One region of the Mesorhizobium sp. M1182 genome, then DNA from elsewhere that is predicted to be linked to it. Evidence: predicted binding sites of a transcription regulator. Region 1 holds the regulator's gene; each other region holds the start of a gene.
What was found. Region 1 encodes LexA, which represses DNA repair genes until DNA is damaged. Its sites were predicted from a motif close to TGTTCNNNNTGTGTTCNG; they were not measured.
Positions count from the first base shown of each region.

Region 1 (4,048 bases):
ATTGCAGGGAGCGCCACGGCGCTTTTCGCCATATGGCATTTCCAGCGCGTGGCGCCGCTCGCCTGTTCGCCAATCTGGCCATCATGCCCATCGTCTCACTGGTCGTCATGCCCTTCGCCGTTCTCAGCGCGCTGGCGATGCCGTTCGGTGCGGATGGCCCTTTCCTCTATGTCATGGGCAAGGGGCTGACGGCGATGATCGCCCTGTCCGGGTGGATCTCGGAGCGCTCGCCGATCGATGCGGTCGGGCTGATTTCGCTGAGATCCGTCCTTCTGGTGACGATCGCCCTCGTCATTGCCAGCATGGCGACGACGTGGTTGCGGCTGGCGGCACTTCCTTTTGCGCTCGCCGGCTTGCTGACGACAACGCAGACACGCATACCCGACGTATTGGTCTCGGAGGACGCACGGCTGGTCGCGCTGTCGATCGGCAGCGGTGAACTCGCGGTCAACCGGGCACGCCCGAATGAGTTCACCATCGACAACTGGAAACGCGCGCTCACATCGGAGGCCATCGTCGCGCCGGAAACCCCTGGAAAGAACGACCCGCAATTCGACATTGCCGATCCGGCCGACCTGCCGCCGGGCATGCCGTTCATTTGCACGGACGGCCTCTGCCTTGCCAGGCATCCATCCGGCGCGATCATCGCGCAAGCCACGGACCGCGATACTGCGCGGCCAGCCTGCGCCTTTGCCAGCTTGATCGTCATCGACGACGCCACCGCCCATAACCCCTGCTACTACGACCGGCTGGTCCTCGTCGTCACCAAACGGCAACTGGCGCGCGCGGGAAGTGCCGCCGTCTATTTCGATCCACAAGCGGCAACACGCGCCGAGATCCGCTTCGCCGTCGAAAAATCATACCGGCCCTGGCACGTGCAACGGAAATTTTCACGCGCGGCACGGGGCCTGCCGCCATACCGCAGGGCCGACAATCCCAAAGCCGGCGCCAAGGGCGGAACTCAGTAGCGGCGGATCAGTCCGACGAGCTTGCCCTGCACCTTGACCCTGTCTGGTCCGAAGATGCGCGTCTCGTAGGCCGGATTGGCGGCTTCCAGGGCGATCGAGGCGCCCTTGCGGCGGAACCGCTTCAGCGTCGCTTCCTCCTCGTCGACCAGTGCCACCACGATCTCACCGGGGCTCGCCGTATCGGCATTGCGGATGATCACCGTGTCGCCGTCGAAAATGCCGGCCTCGATCATCGAATCGCCTTTGACCTCGAGCGCATAATGCTCGCCGCCCATGATCATATCCGGCGGCACCGAAATCGAATGCGTCTGGTGCTGGATGGCGTCGATCGGCACACCGGCAGCGATGCGGCCCATTACCGGGATCGAAACGGCGGCGACGACATCGTCGTCATTTCCGGCTGCGGGCACGCGCGACGATGTCGGCTTGCCCTGCCGAGGGGCGCCTTGCCCAAGGCTGCCCTGGATGACACTCGGCGAGAACTTGCGTGCCGCATTGAGGCCGGGGGCGATCGAGTCAGGCAGGCGTAGCACCTCCAGCGCACGGGCCCGGTTGGGCAAACGGCGAATGAAGCCGCGCTCCTCCAGCGCCGTAATCAGCCGGTGGATTCCGGATTTGGAAGCCAGGTCGAGCGCTTCCTTCATCTCGTCGAATGAAGGCGGGATACCGCTTTCCTTCAACCTTTCGTGGATGAACATAAGCAGTTCGTGTTGTTTGCGTGTCAGCATAGCGACCCCCAACAGAATCAGAAAAACAAACCCAGAACAAACACTATCTGTTCCAGTTGTGTTCCGCAACTGTTTAAAGTTTAATGAATGCGTTAAGGCTCGGGAAACAAACGACGTCCCCTACCGGCGTAACGCATTTTCACCGCCGCGAGCCTCATCGCCTTGATTCTGCTTTCGTTTGCGCCCTTCTGGCCTCCTAGAAGGCGGCACTGGCATCGGCCGTCGGTCGGCAAAAGGCACGGAATTGAACCCGTATCGACTGTGCGGTTTGGTCAATGCACCGTGAACGAAACGAACTCAAAACGCCAACCTCGGGTTAAGTCCCGGTTTCCACCGCCTGGTCAGGCTGCTTCTCGCCGGTGGAGCCTTGCTGCGCGCAACCAAGTAATGGAAGAACAGTCGATGCGTGTCCGGCGTTGCGTTGGATCTTGGGGGAGCAGACAAATCATGACAGGAATTCCCGATCTCGTGGCCATAAAGGCGATGGATGCCGCGGATCCGCTGCGCGCGATGCGCGACCGCTTTGTGTTGCCGCAAGGAGTGATCTATCTCGACGGCAATTCGCTAGGAGCTGCTTCACGTGCCGCTTTCGATGAACTGCACAAGGCCGCGACCGAAGAATGGTCGCATGATCTCATCCGCGCATGGAACACGGCCGGCTGGTTCAACATGCCGCTTGAACTTGGCGACCAGCTCGGGCGCCTGATCGGGGCCGCGGCCGGCCAGACAGTGGTCTGCGACACGACATCGGTCAACATCTACAAGCTGCTGCACGCCGCCATGGCCATGCGACCGGAGCGGCAGGTCATCGTCGCCGAGGGCGATAGTTTTCCGACGGACCTCTACATGGCCGAGGGTGTGGTTTCGACGCGAAAAGATACGCTGCTGCGCCTCTCGGGAGTCGACGCGCCGACCATCGAAGAGCTGATCGACGAACGCACCGCTGTGGTGCTGGTCAACCACGTCAACTATAGGTCGGGCGAACTGCGCGACATGCCGGCGCTGACGCGCAGGGCTCAGGAAGCCGGGGCGATGATCGTCTGGGATCTCTGCCACACCGCCGGCGCGATGCCAGTCGAGCTCGACAAGGCAAACGCCGATTTTGCCGTTGGCTGCACCTACAAATATCTGAATGGCGGCCCGGGCGCGCCTGCCTTCATCTATGCGGCTGAGCGGCATCTTTCCGACATCCAGCAGCCGCTCACCGGCTGGTGGGGCCATGCACGGCCCTTCGCCTTCGAGCCAGGCTATGCGGCCGGCACCGGCATCCGCCGGTTTCTGTGCGGCACGCAGCCGGTCCTGTCGATGCGCACGCTGAAGGGCGCGCTCGACATCTGGAACGATGTCGACATGACGGCGGTGCGCAAGAAGAGCATCGCGCTGGCGGATCTGTTCATCGAGCTTGTCGAGGCAAAGTGCGGCACTTACGGGCTCACGCTCGAAAGCACGCGCGATGGGGAAAAACGCGGCAGCCAGATTTCATTCATGCATGAGCATGGCTACCAGGTCATGCGCGCGCTGATCGAACGTGGCGTGATCGGCGATTTTCGCGCGCCATCGACCATGCGCTTCGGCTTCACCCCGCTCTATGTCGGCTATGCCGATGTCTGGCAGGCCGTCAAAGTGCTTGAGGACATCCTGCACACCGGTGCGTGGAAGGATGCGCGCTTCGCCATCAAAGCAGCTGTCACTTGAGATTGATGCGAGAGCTGGAATCGTGAGGCTGGCGACGACGCGCCGCGCGATGCTTACGGCTACGCTGCAGGGCCATATGCCAGGGAGGGCGCAGGGTGTTCGAACGTCACATTGCCGATTGGGACAACGCCTATGCCAACGGCGCCAACATAGCCGGCAGCGATCGCTGGCCGGCGGCCTGGATCGAGCCCGCGCGGGTTTTCCGCGACGTGCTTTCGACCGAGGGCAGGGCGCGGCTCGACATGGCCTATGGCGACAACCCACGCAACCGGCTCGATCTTTTCCTGCCGGCCATCAAGCCTAAGGGACTCGTGGTGTTCGTTCATGGCGGCTACTGGATGGAATTCGACAAGAATTTCTGGTCGCATCTTGCCGCTGGCCCTGTTGATCGCGGCTATGCGGTGGCGATGCCGTCCTACACGCTCTGTCCGCAGATACGCATTGGCGGCATCGTCAAGGAGGTCGGCGCGGCGATCGGCAAGGCGGCGGCGATGGTTGCAGGGCCGCTGATGCTGACCGGGCACTCGGCCGGCGGCCATCTTGTTAGCCGGATGGTTACGGCGACGACGCCGCTGGCGACCGAAGTGGTCCGGCGCGTTCGTCATGTGGTGTCGATCTCGGGGGTGCACGATTTGCGCCCGATCATGCGCACCGGCA
Region 1 is NZ_JAMYMD010000008.1:16,243-20,290, forward strand. Features, by position in the region: partial or broken gene NKH33_RS12025 (ComEC/Rec2 family competence protein) at 1-968, shown strand, start outside; gene lexA (transcriptional repressor LexA) at 962-1,696, opposite strand; gene kynU (kynureninase) at 2,144-3,391, shown strand; gene NKH33_RS12040 (hormone-sensitive lipase) at 3,487-4,048, shown strand, end outside.

Region 2 (4,048 bases), on a different contig from region 1:
TCAAGGCGCCACGCCGCGAAATTCGGATGATTTTTCAGGACCCTTATTCTTCACTCAATCCGCGCGCCTCCGTGGGCAATATCATCGCTGAGCCGCTGCTGGTCAACAAGATCCTGTCCGGAGCGGCGCTCGAGGCACGGGTCTGCGAGCTGCTGGAGCGGGTCGGGCTGCGGGCAGAATATCGGCATCGCTATCCTCATGCCCTTTCCGGCGGCCAGCGCCAGCGCATCGGCATTGCCCGGGCCCTGGCCCTGGAGCCGCGCATCATCATCTGCGACGAGGCGGTATCGGCGCTCGATGTATCCGTGCAGGCGCAGATTCTCAACCTGCTCGACGACCTTCAGAAGGAATTCGGCTTTACCTATTTGTTCATCGCTCATGACCTTAGCGTTGTGCGGCAGATCTGCAATCGCACCGCCGTCATGTATCTGGGGCGGGTAATCGAGATCGGCGAGACAGACCGCCTTTTCGAGCGGCCGATGCATCCCTACACAGAAGCGCTGCTCAGCGCCGTGCCTGTGCCGGACCCCGATGCCAATGTGAAGGAACACCGGATCGTACTGATGGGCGAAATTCCCGATCCGTCGAACTCGCCCAGCGGCTGCCCGTTCCATACCCGCTGCCGCTATTCCGACGAAACAAGATGCGTCACCGAAGTGCCTGTTCTGGCGCTTCAGAAGGACGGTCGCAAGGCTGCTTGTCACTATGCCGAGACCCTCGAATTACGCGGCCAGCGTAGTGGATCCCCCATTGAGATACTCGAATGAAAAGCCCTCGACCAACTGGCGAAGAGGCGGACCCTTTTTCATTATGAATCGAAAAGGTGCACCGCATTGTGAGAAAGTCAGCATACCACACCGACCGGGACAGACTACCACCGTCTTCAACGTCGCTTACGACCGCGGATAAGCAGCTGGATGAGAAACTCTCGAAACCGGGCGTGGTAGCCAGCCATTTTGATTGCAGGCCCGACCGGGGTAGTTCTTAAGTCGTATCCGCCCGCGCGCTGCGTTGCCCGAGGCGAGCCTACCAGTCGGAACAAAAAGTACGTTAGCTGCCGCGTTTGAGGGGCTCCGGCGTTTCCGGCCGGGCTCTATGTCGCTTTCGCTCAACCGAACCCGACATCCGGTTTCGGCCCATGACGGTGCCGCGACGAAGGTGGCTAGGCGGCAATTCAGAACCTTTGTGCGACGTTAGCAATGTCTGTTTTCGAGCGCCTGTTGAACTGGATGCGACGGCCGAATTCGGGGCGCAAAGCTGTCATTTCCCGCGCGTATGGCCAGGTCTCCGGGTCATGACTTTCCTTTGACCTCCGTTCAGGGGGTCGGCGAGGGGGTCGAGAGCGGCATTTGTTTCGGGCAGCAAGCGTCGGATTTTCACCCCACTACTGCTGTCCGGCGCGGAATATCTCAGGTAGGAAAGGGAAAAATCAGGTCTGGAAAACGAAATGAGATCGATAGACTGGCCTGCAGCGCCGCCTATGACGGATGATCAACGGCGCAATGCCCTGGCTGACATGGAGTTAATCGCGTGCGGCGAAGAACTCGATTTGCCGTGGCGCCGTGTCCGGATTTTGCTCGATCATAAGCTTGCGGTGGTCCAGCATCCCGTTTTGACGGCGGGGAGCCGCACGTCTCTCGGCCTGACTGATCACGGCCTGCGATTCATGGATGCTGCAGGAGCACGCCAGACAAATTGCGCATAAGAACAAATTCCTCTTGACGGGGAACCGGCGGCGGGTGTTCTACTTTTGTTCATTACGACAGGAGCAACCATGCGCAAGCCAGAAACCATCGAACGGCTCTATTTGGATTTCGATGGCTTTTTCGCGTCTGTCGAACAGCAGTGCGACCAACGTCTGCGCAGTCGGCCGGTCGGTGTCATTCCCTTCGAGGGAACGGACAGAACGGCCGTGATCGCATGCAGCCGCGAAGCGAAAGCGTATGGCGTCAAGAATGTCATGCCGATCAACGAGGCGAAGCGGCTTTGCCCGGAGCTCGTTCTAGTTCCGCAAAAGCCGGATTTGTATCGCCGGGCACATAATGCGCTCTTATCGGAAATTGAAACGGTGATTCCGATCGACACGGCGAAGTCGATCGATGAGCTGACGTGCCGCCTCGACGAGGCGGGCCGATCTGACCCGCTCGCCCAGGCGTCGAAGATCAAAGCGACGATTGCCGAAAATGTCGGACCATGGATCACGTGCACGATCGGGTTTGCGGCCAACCGGCAGCTCGCGAAAATTGCCTGCAAGGTTGGCAAGCGCGATGGCGGCCGATATGGTGACGGGCTAACGATCTGGCGGCCGGAAGACCTTCCGGCTGCGATGCTCGCCGTCACAATGGAAGACATTCCAGGTGTCGGCGGCAACATGGCAAAGCGGCTCTATCGTGCCGGCATCCACCGACGGAACAGCTTTACAATGTCCAGGCAAAGCATATGCGCAAGCTTTGGGGCAATGTTACCGGAGAGCGCCTTTGGTGCGCTGCACGGTTATGACGTCCAAGCACCCGCCTCGAGCCGTGGCATGTTCGGACATCGTCGCGTGTTGCCACCGGAGTCGCGGACGATCCGGGGCGCGCGCGAAATCTCGCGCCTGCTGCTGATCAAGGCGGCGCGGCGGCTGAGGCGAGAAAACTTCTATGCTGGGGGCTTGTGGCTCTGGCTGTCGATCCGAGACGGGACTTGGATGGGAAAGCGCCATTTGCCGGTCGTCAACGACGATCAGAACTGTGGGACCAGGTACGGAAGGACCACCCGCGCGGCCTGATGATTTTTCGGATTGGCGTCACGCTCTACGACTTGTCGCCATCACATTAACGCCAGCTCGATTTGCTGCTCATGACGATTGCCAGCGACGGCGTTGGGAAAACGCCAGCAAGGCGATCGACAATCTGAATACGCGCTATGCCGGCACGGTCGTCAGCCTCGGCCAGTGGCGGCCGCCGGCGGGCGGCCATGTTGGCGGCAAGATCAGCTATACGCGCATTCCTTCAGCAGAGGATTTCTGGTGAAAAGCTGGAAGCGAAACATTCGCGTCGGCGACCTCGCCGACAATCAAAAGCTGGAAGCGCGCTGCAAAAAATGCGGCCACGTCCACTACCTCACGCGGGCGATCGTCTGCACGTCGCCGGAGCGTGAATTTCTCTACATCGACGAGCTGGAGCGCGAAACCGTCTGCAGGGCGCGCGGCTGTCACGGCGGAGTGCGGCTCTCGATGGTGCGGCTCGACGAGCTGAGCGGATTCGTCGGCGGCCTGGCCTAGCGGTGAAAACCGCTACGCTTCCGTTGATCCTATCGCTCAAATTGAGCCGGCCTCAGTTCTCCGCGTCCTCGCGATGTTCCCAGCAAGACCAAATCGTCTGTTTCCCGCGCGGAAAGCCCCAGCCGCCCCACTTCGTGCATCCCGCATGCTCGCAATAGTGTTCGTAGATCGCTATCGGGCGCGACGCCGTCACCGGCTTTGATGAAGGATCGTCGCTCATGTATCAGATCCCATACGCGGTTCGCATGTCGATCGGCGTGATCATTTCGTCGCCGCCTTTGTTCTTGCTCGAATTCATCTGGCGGTCGACGCGATGGAATTGAAGCTGGCCGTCAAGATCGTGCGAAAGCAGAGCCTTGGCCTCGCCCGCCGGCGTCCATTGCGTCCGCCGCCATCTGCCGGCGGTTCGCCCGAGCCGTCCTTCGGCTTGACGCTCTTCATCGACGCCCACGCCTCGATCAGCGTGCCGTCGACCGAGAAGTGGTCCGTGGACAGAAGCTTCTTCACCTTGGGCTGCGCCAGCACGGCAGCCAGGAACTTCGCCGCGATGTCGCCCTCCAGCAGCCGGTCGCGGTTCTTCGAGAATACCGAATGGTCCCAAGCAGCATCGACGCCGATGCCGACGAACCAGCGGAACAGAAGATCGTATTCCAGCCGCTCCATCAAAAGCCGTTCCGAGCGGATCGAATAGAACGCCTGCAACGGCATCGCCCGCAGCAGCCTCTCCGGTGGGATCGACGGCCGCCCGATCGGCGTGAGTACAGCGCCGCGAACTCCCGCTCC
Region 2 is NZ_JAMYMD010000021.1:49,119-53,166, forward strand. Features, by position in the region: gene NKH33_RS22225 (ABC transporter ATP-binding protein) at 1-767, shown strand, start outside; gene NKH33_RS22230 (Y-family DNA polymerase) at 1,775-2,770, shown strand; gene NKH33_RS22235 (hypothetical protein) at 3,011-3,265, shown strand; gene NKH33_RS22240 (hypothetical protein) at 3,318-3,485, opposite strand; partial or broken gene NKH33_RS22245 (transposase) at 3,644-4,048, opposite strand, start outside.
Region 2: the regulator LexA is predicted to act here: its motif matches at 1,741-1,758, upstream of NKH33_RS22230 (Y-family DNA polymerase).

Region 3 (4,048 bases), on a different contig from region 1:
CGGCGCGCTCCGGCAAATGGCTCTCGACGGCGACCGGCTTCAAGACCGCGCCTTCGCCGAGCCGGGCGCGAATGCGGTCGGCAAAAAGCGCGATATCGGCACCGTCGTCGCTCGTCTCGCCGGCAAGGTCGGCCTGCTGCATGTCGAAGGCGGCGGCGGTCAGCACCGAAAGGCGCACGAGATCGAAGCCATAGCCGGCGTCGATATCCTGTTCGAGCGCGGCAAGCCTTTCGTGGAACAATTTCTGGATCAGCCGCGGCTCGCGCAGAGGCCGCGAGGTGCCGACGGCGATGCGGCTGACGCCGCCATCGACGCGGAAAAGCAGCAGCGCCAGCCGCCTTGCGCCCTCGCCGCGACGCTCGAGGTCGCTCTTCAAGGTGGTCGCCAGCATGCCGGTCAGCCGCTCGATGTCCTCGGTCAGCATGATCGGCTCGGCAAGGTGACGCTCGACCGAAAGCGGTGCCACCGGCAGGCGCGGCGACACGGCCTCCTCGAGGCGGCCAAGCGCATGGTCGAGGCGCAAGAGCAGCGATGCGCCGAAGCGGCGGGCCAGCGGCGCGCGCGGTGCCGCCATGACGGCGCCCGCCGTGCGCAGGCCGACGCTTTCGAGGCTGGCGCGTACCTCCGGGTCGATGCGCAGCGCCGCCAGCGGCAAGGGCGCGAGAAGCGCTTCCTCCCCACCATCGGGCACGATGCGGTCGCCAGCAAACCGCGCCGCCGCCCAGGCAGCACCAGGCGTGGCGGCAAGCCCGGCGCGGACATCGAAGCCCTGATGGAAAAAACGCGACAGGATATCATCCAGCATCGAGCGTTCGCCGCCGAAAAGATGGGTGCAGCCGGTGACGTCGAGATAGAGGCCGTCGGTCCCGTCAAGCGCCACCAGCGGGGTGTAGCGGTCGCACCAGTCGGCGAGGCCTTCGAGCAGGCGCCGGTCGGCCTCCGGATCGGCCTCCACGATGTCGATCGAGGGATGCATGGCGCGTGCGTCGGCTATGCCCATGCCGCGCTTCAGATTAAGCGCCTCGGCCCGTTCGTCGAGGGCGGCGATGCGCTGGGTGTTCCCTTGGCGATGGCTGATCACCAGCGGCAGGTGATCCGACGGCCGGGAACGCCAGGACCGCCCCAGACGCTGCCGCAGGATCCTCTCGGCGGCGAGATGCGGAAACCACAAGGATAGGATTCTTTGGCCGTTCTGGGGCCCATTCCTGAGACCTTCCTTGCTCGCCCCGTCTTTCTTCGAATATGCGTTCATCGGGGTTCCACTCCAGTGTGAATTTTCCGGGCAAAGCCGTGCGGCTCTTGCCGATGGCGACGGTGAAGGCGGGCCGGCCGATCGAGCCGGCGAGCGGCCCGGCAAGCGTCTTACGCGTTGCCGCCGGTGCCGCCGACAGGATGAGGCGGACGGGCGCTGCCGTCGGTTCGGGCTCGCCGGCCTGGCGCAGCAGGAACAGCGGCCGGCCCGCACTCTGCGCGCGGGCGTGCAGCCGCCGCGTCGCGGTGAGGTCAAGCCGCTGCGGGCTGCCGCGGATTTCGAGGATGACGGCGGCCAGCGCCGTCATCCGGGCAGCCTCCTCGGCGATCCACAGCGCATCGAGCAGCCTTGGCGCCTCGGAAAACAGCAATTGCTCCGGCTCGATGCCGAAGAAGGCGTGAAGCCCCCTGGCATAGGGAAAGCCGGCCTCGCGGAAAACCTCGGATGTGCCGATCCACAGCACCGGCAATTGCGGCCCCTGGCTGAGGATCAGGCTGACGAGCGACAAGGCAAAACCGGCAACGGCCCCGGCATCGCGGGTCGCGGCGCCATGAAACTCGCTCACCGCCGCCTTCGGCAGGCCGCCGCTCAGCGCGGCATCGAGGCGCTCGGCGCCGGTGCGCAAAAACGCATCGGGCGGCGCCACGGCAAGGCCGCGCCGGACAATGGTCAGATTCCGAGCGGGTGTCGGATGCCGAGAGGGTGTCAGACTCTGACGAGGGACATCCGCGTCAAACGACGAACTGGCCGGCGCCTCCAGGCGCTCGGGCAAGGTCCCTTCGATCTTCGCGATCTGGCGGCGCAGGGCAAAAACAGTCTCCCGCGCCACGGCGCTTGTCGCCATGACGGTCAGCTTCCACTCACACTTGTTCCTGTTATGTTCTCTAGGATTCCAGAGGTCGCCCGAAGAGTCAAGCGGAGTCATGGGGAATTTATTCCTGTAGTGGGGGCATGGCACGGGCACTCCAGCCCGACCATTTGCCGAGTCCGGCCTGAAAGCCTATATGCCGGGATCAAAGGACAAAGCATGGCTCGCATCTACCAAACACGCATCTGGCACGACCAGCTTTCGCCAACGATGGAGGAAATCGAGCTCCTGGCGCTGGAGGCCTATGCCCATCTGCCGGAGGACTTTCGCAAGTTGACCGGCGAGATCGTCATTCAGATCGCCGAATTCCCGACCGACGAGATCATGGACGACCTTTCGCTGGAAACGCCCTTCGACCTGCTCGGCCTGTTCGAGGGGCGCGGCATCGCCGAGCGCTGGAATCCGCAGACCGGCGAGGGGCCGAACCGCATCACCCTCTATCGTCGCGCCATCCTCGACTACTGGGCCGAGAACGAGGAAACGCTGGGCGACATCGTCACCCACGTGCTGATCCACGAGATCGGCCACCATTTCGGCCTGTCGGACGACGACATGGAGAAGATCGAGGAAGCAGCAGAGTGAGCGACCCCGCTCCTCGTCATCCTGGGGCGGAGCAAGGAGCGAAGCGACGCGGCGCAGACCCCAGGATCCATGCCGTGATAGTGATGCAGTGCGCCGGCGGCGCAGAACCGACCGCTCATCATCCCGTTCTGGGTAACGGGGCTATCCCGATCGGTGGTAGCTCACACTAATCCTGATCCGCCGTGCCCTTCGGCAGAGGTAACGGCATGGGTCCTAGGGTACTCCGCGACGTCGCTTCGCGACTGCTACGCCCTAGGATGACGAAGGACGAGCGCTTCAGCGAACCTCCCTACCAGTCGCTGAGCTTGGTGTCGGGGCCGTATTCCTGGCCCTCGATGTCCTTCACCACGGCCTGGCCGCAGCGCATGGTCTTGGCTTCCTGGTCATAGGCATAGGTCGGCGAGCCGAACAGGTGCCAGCCCTTGTTCAACGCCGCCGTCACCTTGTGGCAGAAGCTGGAATCGTCCGGACCGGACAGAAAACGGTAGAGTTTCATTCTTCAATCCTGTCGTCAGTTGCGTTAGTCATGCGCGAACAGCGGCGGCCTTCGCCAGCAGTTTTTCGGCCTGCGCCAGATGCAGCCGCTCGACCATCTTGCCGTTCAGCGCAACTACCGCCCTACCGGTATTTTGGGCGAGCGCGAAGGCATCCTTGACCGCGCGCGCTTCGGCTATTGCTTCGGGCGACGGTGCAAAGGCGCGGTTCGCGGCTTCGATCTGAGCCGGATGGATTAGCGACTTGCCGTCAAAACCCATGGCGGCCGCTTCCGTGCACTCGCGCGCAAACCCGTCCATATCGCGAAAATCATTGAAGACGCCATCGAGCAGGTCGAGGCCGCCGGCACGCGCCACGAGCACCATCTGCATCAGCCATGGAACGAGATAACGCCGGTCGGGCGTGGCGAGAATGCCGGTGTCCTTGACCAGGTCGTTCGTTCCGGCAACGAAACAAACCAGGCGAGAGCCCGGATCGCGGCCGAGCTCGGCAATCGGCCCGATGTTGAGCAGCGCCTTGGGCGTCTCGATCATCGCCCATAGCTTGACTTCGTCGGCGATAAAATTGTCGTCGAGCACGTCGCCGGCCTCGAGAATGTCGCGCGGCGTGTCGACCTTGGGCAGCAGGATGGCGTCGGGCGAGCATTTTGCCGCGGCCAGCAGGTCGGCGCCGCCCCACTCGCTCGACAGCGCATTGATGCGCACGACCATCTCGCAGCGCCGGTTGGAATGGCCGGCGAAAATCGCCACCAGCTTTTCGCGCGCGGAAGGCTTGTCGGCCGGGGCGACGGCGTCCTCGAGATCGATGACGACGGTATCGCAGGCCAGCGATTGGATCTTGGCCAGCGCCTT
Region 3 is NZ_JAMYMD010000022.1:4,426-8,473, reverse strand. Features, by position in the region: gene NKH33_RS22535 (DUF6504 family protein) at 1-1,081, opposite strand, end outside; gene NKH33_RS22530 (ImuA family protein) at 1,014-2,096, opposite strand; gene NKH33_RS22525 (metallopeptidase family protein) at 2,280-2,702, shown strand; gene NKH33_RS22520 (DUF1737 domain-containing protein) at 2,992-3,198, opposite strand; gene NKH33_RS22515 (HpcH/HpaI aldolase/citrate lyase family protein) at 3,227-4,048, opposite strand, start outside.
Region 3: the regulator LexA is predicted to act here: its motif matches at 2,120-2,137, upstream of NKH33_RS22530 (ImuA family protein).